Thermosynechococcus vestitus BP-1: one gene and its partner. Each later gene encodes a partner of the first gene's protein in a complex. Links are inferred from orthologs where the notes say so. Each region holds a gene or a part of one and is shown on either strand. Other genes may lie near its edges.

What was found. Proteins that work in one complex are often made in the same cells at the same time.
Region 2: the proteins of mnmG (region 1) and mnmE are in contact, whole or in part, in a solved structure (PDB 9HIP), measured with the Escherichia coli proteins. The link is inferred for Thermosynechococcus vestitus BP-1 from one-to-one orthologs.

The regions. Positions count from the first base shown.
Region 1 is NC_004113.1:533,847-538,879, reverse strand. The notes cover bases 1,118-4,103. They hold mnmG (tRNA uridine-5-carboxymethylaminomethyl(34) synthesis enzyme MnmG), read right to left. Parts: upstream 3,575-4,103; coding sequence 1,661-3,574; downstream 1,118-1,660. Other genes in these bases: TLL_RS02730 (YggT family protein), read right to left, coding at 3,606-3,896; TLL_RS02740 (urease accessory protein UreD), read right to left, coding at 1,118-1,654. Outside these bases: TLL_RS02750 (cation:proton antiporter), read left to right, coding at 1-24; TLL_RS02745 (EcsC family protein), read right to left, coding at 1-833; more of TLL_RS02740, read right to left, coding at 830-1,117; TLL_RS02725 (hypothetical protein), read left to right, coding at 4,189-5,001. UniProt on the Escherichia coli protein: NAD-binding protein involved in the addition of a carboxymethylaminomethyl (cmnm) group at the wobble position (U34) of certain tRNAs, forming tRNA-cmnm(5)s(2)U34.
Region 2 is NC_004113.1:982,316-986,570, forward strand. The notes cover bases 1-2,996. They hold mnmE (tRNA uridine-5-carboxymethylaminomethyl(34) synthesis GTPase MnmE), read left to right. Parts: upstream 1-791; coding sequence 792-2,201; downstream 2,202-2,996. Other genes in these bases: petA (cytochrome f), read left to right, coding at 1-770; TLL_RS04865 (ABC transporter ATP-binding protein), read left to right, coding at 2,205-2,996. In the rest of the region: more of TLL_RS04865, read left to right, coding at 2,997-3,941; TLL_RS04870 (MinD/ParA family ATP-binding protein), read left to right, coding at 4,059-4,255. UniProt on the Escherichia coli protein: Exhibits a very high intrinsic GTPase hydrolysis rate. Involved in the addition of a carboxymethylaminomethyl (cmnm) group at the wobble position (U34) of certain tRNAs, forming tRNA-cmnm(5)s(2)U34.

The DNA of each region.
Region 1 (5,033 bases):
AGATCGACGCCGCTGCCACCGTGAGCACGCAGGAGCCAACGCAACTGATTAACATATCGCGCCGTCGTTGCCACCTGGCAGGCAAATGTTTCGCTTTCGAGAACCCCCAACGCAATGCCAATCATGGGGATCAACTCGCCGCTCAATTCTTCGCTCAACGTCACTAATGCACGACTCAACACCGCCTCCGCCGTGTTGTCGCTAAAGACCTCAAAGGCACTATCCTCCAAGAGGCCGGCGATCGCCCCCCGTTCGTTTTCCTCAGAAGGATGCAGCAAACTCAACAATAGATGCTGACGTTCCTTGCCAGTGGCGGCAAAACTGATCCGCAACGTGCCCCATAGGATATGCCGTTCAACTGAGGTCTCACTGCCAAAGCCATAGCACAAGCCCACCTCTTGAATGATTTTGAGACCCAGCAGCAAAGCAAACCCCACATCCACCAATTCACCAAGAAAGTCAAGGGGAGCAGTGATTAGGGCTGCAACGGCCGCTTTGGTCAAGGCTGCACCGGCAACGCTCCCTTGCAGGCGATCGCACACCTCGAGGGGTTGATCCTTCATATCCTGCCAGTGCTCGACTGGAATCTGACCGCTGCCCAATCGCTGTTTCAAGTGTTGCCAAGCGTGATCACTATTGGCGAGCAGGAGCTCCCCCGCCTTACGCAGAGTTGCTAGGTGTTCAGGGGACAACATCCCACAGATATGACGCTCAACTGCGGCATTGACGCATTGCACCGCCTGTTGCAGAGGGGTCGTTTCCTCTCGCAGCCAAGCACTGATGTTTCTAATTTGTTGCCGCTCGTAATCCGTAAGAGCACGCCTGCGGTTCATCGGGGCCACACCCGGGGATAGCAAACCAAAGGATGAGAACCTTGCCCCGGCCGCAGCAACTGCCAAGCCGCCACAAACCAGCGCCGTAATTCCGCCATGGAATGACCGCGATAGCGACAAACCACCCCACGAATCAGGGTACTGACACCCATCTCCCCCTGGATCCCCATCGCTAAATCCCGCAGCCGTTGGATCTGTTCGCTGCTCACTTCCCTACCGACCCAAGCCAATGTGCCCATGAGGGGACACCCCTGCAAAGCATTCATTGCTGTCAGCATCATTTTCGTACCCTCAATCCGCTGGCGATCAATCCACAGGGGGACGCCCCCCTGCCATACCTCCGTGTGGTAACGCCAATAGCCACGATTAAAGACTTCACCGCGAGCCGTGCGGCCAAAGCGGGTCATCTCCCAAAGGCCCACCTGTGCTTGAGGGGCAAGATCAATGCGCAGGCGTTGGTGAAATTGAGCACCCGCAAAGATAATCGTTTCTTGGGGGAGCCATTCTAAAACCGCCTCATCGGCAACATGACAGTGGAGCGTTTGCTCCACAGGGATTTGAGCACGACCATAGACCTTGGTAGCGGCAGGCGTTGTCAACAGGACACGGCACTGGGGTTCAAGGGTAATCTTTTGGTGCAGGCGATCGCCCCCCACATAGCCCCCCGCCGTATGCAGGATCACACTGTGGCAGATCGGTTTTCCCTCGGGATAAAACGACCGTTGCAGCTTCAGGGGTGCCGAGGCATAAGCCCGCACTGGAATCGTTTGCCCCCGCCGCCAAGCATAGACCAGCTCCAATTCACCTAACCAGCCGGCCACTTTGTCTTAGCCCCCCACTGCCGTCAGGGATTGCCGCTGCTGTTGCACCTGTAGATAGACCAATAGAGCATTGATATCCGCCGGATTGACCCCCCCAATACGACTCGCTTGACCAATGGTGAGGGGGCGGATGGCACTGAGTTTCTCCCGTGCCTCCATTGACAGGGTAGGAATGGCAAAGTAATCCAAATCCACAGGCAGAGGACGCTGTTCTTGGCGGGCAATCTGTTCAATTTCCCGTTGTTGCCGCTCAATGTAGCCGGCGTACTTAATGGCAATTTCAACCGCCTCTTTCTCTTGGGGCGTCAAGTCGGGATTGCCAAGGCCGTGGCGATCCAATAGCTCGTAATGTACCCCCGATCGCCGCAGCAGCTCCTCCAGGGCAATAGCACTCTTAATCGCTTGACCTGTGGCAGTGACAATCGCTTCACCCACCGGTTCATGGGCTTTAATGCGGGTTGTCTGAAGGCGTTGCGTCTCCGCGGCAAGACGGCGTTGCTTGGCTTGAAACACCTGCCACTGGGCTTCGCTCACCAAACCAATCTCATACCCCAAGGGGGTAAGCCGCTGGTCGGCATTGTCCGATCGCAACACCAAGCGATATTCCGAGCGGCTAGTGAGCATGCGGTAGGGTTCCCGCAGTTCCTTCGTACACAGATCATCAATAAGGGTACCGATGTAGCTCTCTTGCCGCGGGAAGGTGATCATGGGTTTCCTCTGAACAAAGCGAGCGGCATTAATCCCGGCCACAATTCCCTGGGCGGCTGCTTCCTCATAGCCAGTGGTGCCGTTAATTTGTCCGGCACAAAATAGCCCCTGAATTTTCTTGGTCATGAGGGTGGGAAAGCACTGGGTTGCCGGCAAGTAGTCATACTCCACCGCATAGGCCGGACGCAGCATGATGCAGTTTTCTAGCCCCGGCAGCGTGCGCAATAGTTGCAGTTGCAGTGGTTCTGGCAGTCCCGTAGAAAAGCCTTGGATGTAGAGTTCAGGCGTATTGCGGCCTTCGGGTTCAATGAAAATTTGATGGCTTTCTTTATCGGCAAAGCGGACAATTTTATCCTCAATGCTGGGGCAGTAGCGGGGGCCTTTGGCATCAACCCAACCACCATACACAGGAGTGAGGTGGAGATGCTCACGGATGAGCCGGTGGGTTTCAGGGGTGGTGCGGGTCAAGTAGCAGTTCATTTGGGGCCTTTCCACCCATACTGTAGGATCAAAGCTAAACCAGCGCACTTGCTCATCCGGGGGCTGGGGCTCCATCTTGCTGTAGTCCACCGATCGCCGGTCCACCCGCGCAGGGGTTCCTGTTTTCAGACGATCCACCTCAAAGCCGAGGCGGGCTAAGGTTTGGGAGAGACCCTCTGCGGCAAATTCGCCAGCACGACCAGCGGGCATCGATTTATTCCCTACCCAGATACGGCCACCGAGGAAGGTTCCCGTTGTCAGAATCACCGCTTGACAGCGAAAGGCGACGCCAAAGTAGGTTTCAACCCCAATCACCGTGTCATTGGCATCAAGGACTAAATCCGTGACCATGCCCTCGCGGACGAGCAAGTTGGGCTGATTTTCCACCACCTGTTTCATGACGGCGCTGTATTCGCGCTTATCCGTTTGCGCCCGCAGCGCCCAGACCGCTGGACCCCGTGAGGCATTCAGGAGACGCTTTTGCACATAGGTGCGATCGCTGACACGGCCAATTTCCCCTCCGAGGGCATCCACTTCGTGCACGAGTTGCGATTTGGCAGGACCACCCACTGCCGGATTACAGGGCTGCCAAGCAATTTTATCGAGGTTGAGGGTCAGCAGGAGGGTACGACAGCCCAACCGCGCCGTTGCCAAGGCGGCTTCACAGCCCGCATGACCGGCACCGACAACAATAACATCAAATTCATCTTGGAACGCAGGCAGTGTTGACATGGCGATTGCCCCCTAACGAGCCAGCAGTGGTTTAGAAGAACGTGGCGCTACTGGAGAACCCCGCCAACAGTTGAACAATGAATTGCAAGAGGAAGAAGGCAATGATCGGCGAAAAGTCAAGACCACCGATGGGGGGAATCAGACCGCGAAAGATGTTCAGGTAGGGATCCGTTAACTGACTCAGAATCGAGAAGGGCGGATTATACCAGTTGATATTAGGAAACCACGACAGAAGGACGCGAATCAGCAGAATAATTAAGTAGATTTGCAAAAAGTTCGCAATCCCCATCAACAGAATGGGCAATACAGCTGCCTCAGTCATTGGTCTTCCCCTTGCAAATTCAAGTGCATCCCCTATTGTACCAAGGCTATCAAGCAGCTAACCCCAGTAGTCATTCTCCCTCGCTAGACTAGAAAATACAGGTTTCTGCATTGATTCCCAAAAGTTATCGCTCTGGGCCTGCATAGGGGAGCGATCGCCAAAGGATAAAAAGTCGAGAGCCCTCTCCGACAGCAGCTTTGGCTGTTTTGGGCGAGTTCCCTCCTTGGGAAAAGGGCTGTATTCTGGATTGCGGCGTTTTCGTTGACATTCAACTCAAGTTCAGGGGTTTAATATGTTACAGATGTCGGCCACGGGTCATATACTGGTGGGCACCTATGCCCTAATTGGATTTACCATCTCTGGTCTATCGTTTTTGCGGGCTTGGGTACAGCGGCAGTACAAGGGGTCTGTCCAACGGTTGAAGGAAGAGTGCGATCGCCTGCACAGAATGGTTGGCGAACAAGCCCAGCGTATCGAAGGGCTAAAGGAATTGGTTGCCCGTAGTGAACAGGAGCGCGATCGCCAGCGCCAAGAAATTGAGCAATTGCGCTCAGAGGTGGAATGGCTGCAAAACCGCTGCCAAGAGTTAGAAAACCAGCAACAGCAACTGCAAACTCAAGTCAGGGACTATCGCCAGCAGGTGGCAGAATTGACGAATGCCCTCAACAGTAGCCAAGCCGACAATGAAGTCCTGCGGGAGAATTGCGATCGCTACCGCCAAGAGCTAGAAACCGCCTACCAGCGCAGTAGTAGCCTTGAAGAGGAATATGCCAGACAAACGGCCACATTAACCGCTTCCTTAACCACGATTGAAGCCACCTGTCGCGAAAAAGAAGCAGAACTGGCGGCTTGCCAGGCCACGGTGAGCGATCGCGATCGTGAAATTGAGGGGCTACACCATGAGATTGCAGGTCTCAACCAAGAAGTCGAGCAGCTTCAGCAAACCGTTGAACACCTGCAAACCCAGAAGCCAAGGGCAAATATCTACTCCCAATGGCTGACATGGCTCAGCAGTAGCGTGGCGATTGCGGCTCTAGTACTCAACCTTGGGCCTTGGAGTCCCCTGTGGGCAGCCCTCTATTCTCACCTGCCAATGTTTTCCTAAAAATCAATATCTTTCATCCAACTCATCGGGGG
Region 2 (4,255 bases), 450 kb from region 1 along the record:
AGCCTATCCAAGTTGAAGTGCCCCAGGCCGTTACCCCCGATTCCGTTTTTGAAGCGGTGGTAAAAATTCCCTACGATACTAGTGTGCAACAGGTGTTGGGGGATGGCTCTAAGGGGGGTCTGAATGTCGGTGCGGTGCTGATGCTGCCAGAGGGCTTCAAAATTGCTCCCCCCGATCGCCTCCCTGAGGAGCTGCAAGCCAAAACCAGCGGCATTTACTACCAACCCTACAGTGACGATCAGCAAAACATTATTCTCGTGGGTCCCCTGCCGGGTGAGCAGTATCAGGAAATTGTTTTCCCCATCCTCGCCCCCAACCCTGGGACGGATAAATCGATCCACTTCGGCAAATATGCTGTCCATGCCGGGGGCAACCGCGGTCGCGGCCAAGTCTATCCCAACGGCGAAAAGAGCAACAACAATGTCTTTACGGCACCGATCGCCGGCACCATTACTAGTATTACCCCTAACCCCGATGGCAGCACGGCGGTGGTGATTACCCCCGAGAATGGCGAAGCCGTGACGGAAACCGTTCCCGCTGGCCCTGAGCTCATTGTCCGTGAAGGCCAAACGGTGGTTGCTGGTGCAGCCCTGACCAACAATCCCAATGTGGGTGGTTTTGGCCAAAAAGACACGGAAATTGTCCTTCAGGACCCCAACCGCATTAAGTGGTTGCTGGTCTTCTTTGCCGCCATTACACTTTCCCAGATTCTCTTGGTTCTGAAGAAGAAACAGGTGGAGAAAGTGCAAGCAGCGGAGATGAGTTTTTAGGGAGTTGTATCCCCAAGGGTTGTGCGACACTTCCATGACACGATTGCGGCGATCGCCACGGCTATTGTGCCCCAGCAAGGGAGTATCGGCATTGTCCGTCTCTCCGGCGCCAAAGCGGTAGCGATTGCCCAATCTTTATTTGAGGCCCCTGGCAAGCAGCCTTGGGAATCCCATCGTATTCTCTATGGCTATGTCCGAGACCCCCAAACCAAGGAACGGGTCGATGAAGCGCTCCTGCTTTTAATGCTTGCTCCCCGTTCCTATACCCGTGAAGATGTGGTGGAATTTCACTGTCATGGTGGTCTCATCCCTGTTCAGCGCGTGCTGCAACTTTGTGTGGCCGCCGGGGCACGCCTCGCAGATCCGGGGGAATTTACACTCCGGGCTTTCCTCAACGGTCGCCTTGATCTCACCCAAGCTGAGAGTGTGGCTGAACTGGTGGCTGCCCAATCCACCACCGCCGCCCAAATAGCGCTGGCGGGTCTGACGGGCAAATTGGCTCGCCCTCTCCAGCAGATTCGGCAAACTTGCTTATCTCTGTTGGCAGAAATTGAAGCGCGACTAGATTTTACTGACGAGCTACCTCCCCTTGACCCCGCAGCCATTGCTGAGCAAATTCGTCAGTTACAACATCAGGTAGAGGCATTTTTAGCCACGGCAGAGCGGGGAGCACTGATTCGCACCGGACTCAAAGTGGCAATTGTTGGTCGCCCTAATGTCGGTAAGTCGAGTTTGCTCAATGCCTGGAGCCGGAGCGATCGCGCCATTGTCACCGATTTACCGGGCACCACCCGTGATATTGTTGAGTCTCAATTGGTTGTGGGTGGGATTCCAATCCAAGTGCTTGATACCGCAGGCATTCGCGAGACCGATAACCTTGTGGAACAAATTGGCGTCCAGCGATCGCGCCAAGCCGCCCTCAGCGCTGATCTCATTCTCCTGGTCATCGATGCTAGTCAAGGGTGGACCGCCGCCGATCAGGCGATTTACGACCAACTCCAGCTAAAACAGCGGCGGCAGCAAGCGCCTCAGTCAGTCTTAGTTGTTTTGAACAAAGCGGATCTCCTCAGTGAAACCACAGAGGTTAAAGATATTCCATTGCCCATTGCCCCCATTCCCACCGTCCTGCTTTCGGCTCTCAGTCAAAGGGGAATTGAGCAGCTTGAGGACGCCATTTTGCACCTTGTCCAGGGTCAAGGGGTGAGCGCCGCCAACCTAGACTTTGCGATCAACCAACGCCAAGCCGGGCTCTTGGAACAGGTCCACCAATCCCTCAATCATGTGCTTGCGGCCATTGATGCCCAACTGCCCCTGGATTTTTGGACAATTGACCTGCATGCGGCTGCCCGGGCCCTTGGCACATTGACGGGGGAAGAGGTCACCGAGTCAGTCCTCACAGAAATCTTTAGCCGCTTTTGTATTGGTAAATAGGCCATGCTGGGCAAAACCAGTTATCGTTTTCTTCTTCCCTATGTATTGCGCTATTGGCGAACCCTCTCCCTAGCACTGCTGTGTACGGTGGGCTTTGTGGGCACGGCCCCCTTGGCTGCTCAGTTAGTGGGTCAAACCTCGGAACTAGTGGGGACAGGCAATGTGAGGCAGTTATTACCGTGGGCAGGGGCTGCCATCCTGCTCTTTCTGGGGCGGGGGATCTGTCAATTTGGTCAAGATGTGTTGATGGCCGATGCTGCTTTTCGGGTGGTTTACGATATTCGTTTAATTTTGTATGCCCACCTGCATCGCCTTGGGGTGGATTTTTTTGAGCGCATGGGCAGTGGTGATCTCACCTACCGATTAACGGGGGATGTGGAGGCGATCGCCATGGTCATCACTAGAGTATTTCAACAACTTTTGCCTGCTTTGTTAACAGCGATCGCCCTCATGGCCTATATGTTTTATCTCAACTGGCCACTCACCCTAGCGGCTTTGATCATCACTCCCCTGATGGTGGCCGCAATCAGTTGGTTTGGTGAGCGCTTACGCACTGCTTCGCGGCGTAACCAAGATGCCCTTGGCGGACTGTCCTCCTACCTTACGGAAACCTTCGCGGGAATTCGCTTAATCAAGGCATTTGCCACGGAGGAGACCATCTTGCACCGCTTTCAGCAAGAGGCGGAAAAGAACCGCCGGGCCTATTTCCAAATTGCTCGGATTCAGTCAACGCAGTACCCTGTGGTGGGTTTCTTAGAAGCCTTGAGTATCATGAGCTTGTTTTTGCTGGGGACATGGCAAATTGGCGCCGGCAATCTCACACCCGCCCAATTGATTAGCTTTGGCGCCGCTGCCGCTTTACTCATCGATCCCGTCAATCAAATCTCCAGCAGCTATAGCTCCCTCAAAGTTGCTGAAGCCTCTTTAGATCGGAGTTTTAGCCTATTGGCGATTGCACCGAATGTGCAGGAAGTCAGGGATGCCCAACCCCTACCCCCCATTACTGGCAAGGTGGAATACCGCCATGTGTGGTTTGCCTATGAGCTTGATCAACCCGTGCTGCAGGACTTCAATCTCCTGGTGCAGCCTGGGGAAGTGGTGGCGCTGGTTGGCCATTCCGGGGCAGGCAAGTCAACCCTCATTAACCTCCTGCTGCGGTTCTACGATCCCCAAGCGGGGCAAATTCTCATTGATGGCATTGATATTAAAACCGTCACCCTCAAGAGTTTACGGCGGCAAATTGGGATTGTTCCTCAGGAAACGATTCTTTTCTCAGGGACCATTGCCCAAAATATTGCTTTTGGTGACTCCGAACCGGATTGGGAACGACTCATTGAGGCAGCCAAAATTGCCAATGCCCACGACTTCATTGACCGCTTTCCCGATGGCTATCAGACATGGGTGGGAGAAAGGGGAATTAACCTTTCTGGGGGTCAGCGCCAACGCCTGGCGATCGCCCGCGCTGTTTATGCCGATCCACGGATTTTAATTTTGGATGAGGCGACCTCCGCTTTGGACTCCGAATCAGAGACCTTAGTGCAAAATGCCTTGGAGAAGGCAATGAGGGGGCGCACTGTCTTTATGATTGCCCACCGTTTGGCCACGGTTCGTCGGGCCGATCGCATTCTTGTTCTAGAGCAGGGGCGGATCATTGAAAGTGGCAGCCATCAAGAACTGCTGGCCCAGTCTGCCCGCTATGCCCAGTTCTACACCCAGCAGTATCTCCCAGACGGGAAATGACCTTTGTGCTGATGGAGTGGCCCTTTGGCTTCTATCTTCTGAATTTGGGAGGGGATGTTTCCGCAATGGCCGGATGTGAAAATAGACGTTGAATTCTTAAGATCAGCGAGGACGGCTATGGGGAGCATTATTTCTGTGCATTCTTTTCGTGGGGGCACAGGCAAATCCAATACAACCGCAAATCTGGGCTGTACCTTGGCGATATTGGGCTATCGGGTGGCGATCGTGGACACCGATATTCAATCCCCCGGTATCCATGTGCTCTTTGGCCTTGAGTCGGAAGATACGGAACATGCCCTGAATGATTACCTCTG